DNA from 2 places in the Paenibacillus sp. ISL-20 genome. Region 1 is predicted to be linked to the other one. Evidence: riboswitches for the same ligand, from Rfam matches in the RefSeq annotation. Region 1 holds a riboswitch; the other holds the start of a gene.
The links. Region 1 has a riboswitch for S-adenosylmethionine ahead of J7E85_RS11915 (methionine ABC transporter ATP-binding protein). Riboswitches for the same ligand answer to the same signal wherever they lie in the genome.
Positions count from the first base shown of each region.

Region 2: another riboswitch for S-adenosylmethionine. It lies ahead of metA (homoserine O-acetyltransferase MetA); the one in region 1 lies ahead of J7E85_RS11915 (methionine ABC transporter ATP-binding protein).

Region 1 is NZ_JAGGRD010000019.1:158,587-162,000, reverse strand. Features, by position in the region: gene J7E85_RS11925 (COX15/CtaA family protein) at 1-93, shown strand, start outside; gene J7E85_RS11920 (Cthe_2314 family HEPN domain-containing protein) at 297-1,016, shown strand; SAM riboswitch class I at 1,138-1,282, shown strand; gene J7E85_RS11915 (methionine ABC transporter ATP-binding protein) at 1,390-2,406, shown strand; gene J7E85_RS11910 (methionine ABC transporter permease) at 2,406-3,074, shown strand; gene J7E85_RS11905 (MetQ/NlpA family ABC transporter substrate-binding protein) at 3,143-3,414, shown strand, end outside.
Region 2 is NZ_JAGGRD010000024.1:236,797-240,210, reverse strand. Features, by position in the region: gene J7E85_RS15635 (HRDC domain-containing protein) at 1-305, shown strand, start outside; gene corA (magnesium/cobalt transporter CorA) at 396-1,331, opposite strand; SAM riboswitch class I at 1,767-1,896, shown strand; gene metA (homoserine O-acetyltransferase MetA) at 2,029-2,946, shown strand; gene J7E85_RS15620 (PLP-dependent transferase) at 2,971-3,414, shown strand, end outside.

The DNA.
Region 1 (3,414 bases):
TGTTATTTAAGTGTCAGGGTATGGCAGCTCAGCAAGCCGGTTAGAGCTGAAAGGCAGCCAGATCATAGCATGTCTCGTGAAAAGATTGTATAAAAAAGAAGCGAAAATCATTAAACAAAAAGATCGGGGCATCCTATAAGAACAATCCTCTGGTCATTGATGCACGAATGAAACCGGGATGAGTTATTCCCGCGTGAGGATATCGTGAAGATGGTTGAAACGCGGTGGAAATCATAATTTTGGCAAATAGCGATCCAAGAACCAAGGTTAATCTGATGACGCGAGGGGGTACCGCCATGCTTCGTATGTTACTTGGGGAACAGCCCCGGCAGAATAACGGTCTGCTTGAGGAAGCCATTGAATCGATGGTCCAAACAACCCGGCTGCTGCAGAAGGAAATGGAGAAAAATCAGGATCCGACGCATGACTTTCGCAAGCTTGAGATTTGGACCCGGGGGTTGATCGTTTCCCTGGATGAGCTGGAACAGAGCTGGAATGCGGCCAGACATTTCAGTCAATCGATCCAATCGGGTTACATCGATGACATGTCGATTCAGGAGCAAGGGGAATATCAACGGTATGTGTATTTTTACAAAAATGGCTTCATACGCGTATTCTCGATCCTTGACAAGTTGGGGACGGTGCTGAACGATTTGTACGATCTTCATACCTCTAAGGTGAAGGAGCATTTCTCATATTTTACGGTCCTGCGGCAGTTTAAATTCCTGAAGGCCCACGGAGAGCTGGCTAAAGAGCTGGAAGCGATCAAGGATCGTTACAAAACGCCGCTGAACTCGCTCCGGAAACGGCGCAACGCCGAAATTCATTACATGAATTCCGAGATGCAGGATGATTTATGGCAGCGTCATCAAGGGCTGTCGGACAAGATCGAACTGGAGGATATCGATCAGCACCTGGACGATCTCAAACAGGGCGTTGATATGGTATGCCGGAGCCTGGCGGCTTCATATAAATATACAAACGAGCTTTGGGCGAAAAATGGAGTCAGGGCATAGGCACAAAATCGCCATGAAATTCCCTTTGACAAAAACCTGAAAAGAATCTATACTAACTATTGCATTCATTAAATGTTATTAAATCAGATCAAATTAATCGGAAAAATTTCATATCGATGTTTTCTTATCGAGAGAGGCGGAGGGACAGGCCCGATGAAGCCCGGCAACCGACTCCAGTGTAATTGCTTAACGCAATGACGCATGGAGTGACATGGTGCTAATTCCTTCAAAGCTACAGGATATCCTTTGGCTTTGACAGATGAGAAAAGGCGTTGACTTTTACGTAAAGAGGGCCCTTTTTGATTCTACAAAAAGAGGCTCTTTTCTTTTGGGTAAATAGATATGAAGCTGCGGAAAAAGGAGGATTATCGGATTGATTGAGCTCAAGCAATTGACGAAGCAGTACGGGAAAGCCCGAACCTTAACAACTGCGTTGTCCGAATTGGATTTGTCGATTGAAAAAGGAGAAATTTTCGGAGTGATCGGACACTCCGGTGCAGGTAAAAGTACATTGATCCGTTGTATCAATTTGTTGGAGCGTCCCACCTCAGGCGAGGTGTGGGTGAACGGTAAGAACTTAACGTCGCTTGGCAAGAAGCAGCTTCAGGCGGAACGCCGAAAAATCGGCATGATTTTTCAGCACTTTAACCTGCTGTCTTCCGCTAGCGTGTACGATAACATTGCGTTTCCGCTCCGTCTGGCCAAGACGCCGAAGGAGGAAATGGAACGCAAAGTATCCGAACTGCTGGCTTTGGTCGGCTTGGAGGCGCATCGGGATAAATACCCGTCTCAGCTATCAGGTGGTCAGAAGCAGCGGGTCGGCATAGCCAGAGCGCTTGCAAGCGATCCGGAAGTGCTGCTGTGCGACGAAGCGACTTCGGCGCTTGACCCGCAGACCACGGATTCGATCCTGCGCCTGCTGCTGGACATTAACAAAAAGTTTCATCTAACGATCGTGCTCATTACCCATGAGATGCACGTGATTCAGAGTATATGCGACAAGGTCGCGGTCATTCATCAGGGCGGCATTGTGGAGCAAGGGCCGGTAACGGAAGTGTTCCTGAAGCCGAAACATGAAGTGACCCAGGAATTTATCCGTCAGGAGATGGACAGCGGCGAAGCTTTCCGTCTGGCCATTCAGGGCCAGGCGAACGGACCTTCAAGGGCGGTGCAGATTACGTTCCTTGGATCGAAAACGTACGAATCGATTCTGTCCCATACGGTCCATGAGACGGGCGTGAATTTTGCGATTCTGCAGGGCACGATCTCCACAATCAAAGAAACGCCGTACGGCCAGCTCATTGTCCGTTTCGAAGGGGAAGAGGGCGCCATTGAAGATACGATCCGGAAGCTGCTTGAACAAGGATTAGACGTGGAGGTGATTCATTAATGTTCGAACTCGATTTTACCCAAATCGACTGGAAAGAAATATGGACAGCAACCTTGGATAGCCTTCGGATGCTGGGGGCATCGGCATTGTTCAGTTTCATTATCGGACTGCCGATTGGCGTGCTGCTTTACATGGCTTCTAGATCCACATCCGGCCTCGTACGCTTCGGTTACTCGATCCTGTCGTTCATTGTGAACATCCTGCGTTCGATTCCTTTCATTATCCTGATCGTGGCGATGATCCCGATTACGAAATCGCTTGTGGGTGTTTCGTATGGCGTGCTGGGAACCATTCCACCGCTCGTGATAGGCGCGGCGCCATTCTTCGCCAGACTCGTGGAAACAGCCTTGAATGAGGTGGACAAAGGGGTTATTGAAGCGGCTCATGCCATGGGCTCCTCGACAGGCCAGATCATATGGAGGGTTCTCCTCCCGGAGGCTCGTCCGGGCTTGCTGGCTGGGATGACCATCACGATTGTAACCCTGGTATCGTATACCGCGATGTCTGGTCAAGTTGGCGGCGGCGGTTTGGGAGATTTGGCCATCAAGTATGGGTATTACCGTTATGAGACCGAGATCATGATTCTGGCCGTCGTATTAATGATTGTGCTGGTACAGCTGCTGCAAATGGCAGGAGATCGACTGGTCCGACATTTTACAAGAAAATAACGGGATGGATGAGGCATCAAGGAAGACAATATAAAAAATAATATATTTTCGGAGGGAGAGTTTTTAGAATGAAAAAATGGACATTGGCATTGATCAGCTTGACATTGGTTACGGTGCTGGCTGCGTGCGGCAGCAAGCCTGCGGATAAAGCAGCTGAGCCAGGGGGAACAACAGGAGGTGGCGCTCAAGAGACCGTAACCTTGAAAGTAGGCGCTTCGCCTTCACCGCACGCCAAAATTTTGGAGCATGTTAAACCAGCGCTTGAAAAAGAGGGCGTGAACCTGGAAATCGTGGAATTCACGGATTATGTTCTGCCAAATACGCAAGTGGACTCCAAAGA
Region 2 (3,414 bases), on a different contig from region 1:
CGTTATCTCGTCGGGATTTGGTTGAGGAATTGGAGGGGCTCGAGAAGGAAGGTTATGATACGGAGCAACTGCTTGAGGTTGAATTGAATACGATGACGGCTTCAGAGCAGGCAACGGTATGGAAGGCGTTTGAAGAGCTGGGCGATACGTTTCTTAAACCCGTATTACAACGGGTATATGGAGAAGGACAAGCCCGGAATGGAGAGGTAGAAGACATTGGCGGAATGGAGAAGCTGTATGAGCGGCTGCGCCTGATACGGATTCGCTTCCGGCGGGAAGAGTCTGGCAAAGCAAACGCAAGCTAATCCGCATAAACGAAAATCAGGACGGATTTCCTCGTGGCAAGGAGATCCGTCCTGATTCTGTCTATGGTTCTGTAGATGAGGCAGCACATTTCATATCCAGTCTTTTTTACGGAACAGATAAAACATGAGAGCACCGGCAAAAACCATGATGCCTAGAACCACATAATAAGAGTATTTCCAGTGAAGCTCAGGCATATTGTCAAAGTTCATGCCGTAGATGCCCGTAATCAGCGTCAGTGGAATGAAGATGGTTGTGATAGCGGTAAACACACGCATGATTTCATTGGCCCGATTGGCGATACTGGATTGGTAAGCCTCTCGAAGGTTCCCCATGAGATCCCGGTAAGTCTCGAAGGTTTCGGAAATCTTCACGGCATTTTCATAGATGTCGCTAAAATATTTCTGCAGTTGGTCATCAATCAGCCGGAGATCTTTTTTGTTGAGCGTATTAATAACTTCCTTCTGCGGTCCGAGCACTTTTTTCAACCATAGAATCTCGCTTCGCAGACCGATAATCTCGCTTAAGTGGGATTTTTTGGTATGCATCAGGATGTCTTCCTCCAGCTTTTCAATCCGCGCCTCGATGCGGTCCCCGACGGAAAAATAGTTGTCCGTGACAAGGTCGATCAAGAGATAGAGGAAGCGGTCAGGCGTGCTGACTTCGTCCTCCCAGAGAAGCGGCTTAACCGAGCGAAGCTCGTGGATTTTTTGCTTGGTCATCGTAATAATAAAATGCCTGCCCAAGAAAACGTTCAAAGCGCGAAGGAAAATCTCTTCGTCGTCAAACCGGATGCTGTTCACGACGATAAAATAGTGGTTCTCGTATATTTCAATTTTGGGACGCTGCTCTTCTTCGCTGAGGCAATCCTCAACCGCAAGATCATGCAGGGAGAAGAGAGGTTGCAGTTCGGCTAAATCATCCTCGTCCGCATCCAGCCAGTAGAAGCCGCTGGCCGGAGGGGTCAGCGTCATTTCGATGTCATCAACAGGGGTAAATACGCCCGAATCGACCAACCGGATTTTCATCTGATATCACTCCTTTGTCAAATACGAGCTGCTTGGTTAAGCAGTAAAGGCACAGGATATCAGCCCACCGGTGTAGGGGCATTTCAAGGAAGGTTAGAATACGATAAAAGCGCATGAAAAATAACGCCGCCCTCTGCCGGTAGACTGATCTTAATCCTATGCGGTTGTGCGTCTTGATCTAGTTTCTGGCTCGGGTCACCGTCCATCTTCCATGTCACCTCTTTCATACTCGGTTTTAAACAGCACTTGTCTAGTATAACGCCGGGTGTAGGACCTTTCAAGTTGAAATCCGGTGCAATCAAGTGTCATTTGTACAGGGTATGGAAACCTTCGGTGAAGTGTGACGGACTTATGAAAAGGTTCTTGACGAAAAATTAGGAATGATTTAAAGTAAGTATCAATTACGAACAATTTAAGACAACTGAATAAAGCGAAATCTTATCAAGAGCAGGTGGAGGGACTAGCCCTATGAAACCCGGCAACCGGCGGCAACATCGCACGGTGCTAATTCTTGCAGGAGATACGACGCTTCTTAGAAGCCGTTGTATAGACTGACAGATGAGAGAGGCGCATTGTGATACGTATATGATGACCTTTCTCTACTTGGAGAAAGGTTTTCTTGCGTTTATACAGTCTAACGCTCTTTCTCACAGCTTTTATGGATGTATCATTTCATATTTCGAAGGAGTGAGCCACGATGCCGATTAAAATTCCGGATGCCTTGCCGGCAAAGGAAGTTCTGGCTGGAGAAAACATTTTTGTCATGGATGAGAGTCACGCATTTCATCAGGATATCCGCCCATTGCGGATTGCTATTCTGAACCTGATGCCAACCAAGGAAACGACGGAGACCCAATTGCTGCGATTGATCGGTAACTCCCCGCTCCAGGTGGATGTTGTCCTTCTTCATCCGAGTTCCCACGTTTCGAAGAATACGTCGGCTGAGCATCTGAAATCATTTTACAAAACCTTTGAAGAAGTGAAGAACCGTCGTTTTGACGGCATGATCATTACAGGAGCTCCAGTCGAGCAGTTGGAGTTTGAAGAAGTGAATTACTGGGATGAGCTTACTGAAATTTTTGAATGGACCAAGACGCATGTGACCTCCACGCTCCATATTTGCTGGGCATCGCAAGCCGGGCTTTATTATCATTACGGCGTGCCGAAATACAGCCTTGAGGAAAAATGCTTTGGCGTATTTCCACATACGATCAATGAAGCGTGTATCAAGCTGCTCCGCGGCTTTGACGAAATGTTCTTTGTTCCGCACTCTCGTCATACGGAAGTTCGGCGCGAAGACATTACAGGCATTGACGATCTGGTCATCCTGTCCGAATCCGAGGAAGCAGGAATTTATTTGGTTTCAAGCCGGGATGGCAAGCAGATTTTTGCCACAGGACATTCCGAGTATGATGCGGACTCTCTGAAATGGGAGTATGACCGGGACGCTGCCAAAGGCATGGATATCGCGCTGCCGCGCAACTATTACCCGAATGATGATCCAACAAGGACGCCTCCGTCCATATGGCGAGCGCATGCAAACTTATTATTTACTAATTGGCTCAATTACTATGTATATCAGGAAACGCCATACGATATTGGTCCGCAAATATAGAAGTATCCGGGAGGAGAGTTTGTGATGGAGAAGAAACCTTTGAATATAGAGAGCCGGCTGGCACAGATCGGGTCGGTGCAAGAACCGGTAACCGGAGCCGTGAATTTTCCGATTTATCAGGCTACGGCATACCGCCATCCCAAATTAGGCCAGAGCACAGGGTTTGATTACACCCGTACGAAAAATCCGACCCGTTCGGTACTGGAGGATGCCTGCGCCGAGCTGGAATCCGGTGATGCCGGCTTTGCCTGCAGCTCGGGCATGGCTGCCCTTCAGACGATTTTTGCTTTGTTCGGTCAAGGGGATCATCTGATTGTATCGCTGGATCTGTATGGAGGGACGTATAGGCTTCTGGAGCGGATCATGTCTAAGTTCGGCGTAACGGCCACGTACGTGGATACGAATGACCTGGATGCGCTGGAAGGGGCAAGAAGGCCCAACACGAAGGCTGTATTTATCGAAACGCCG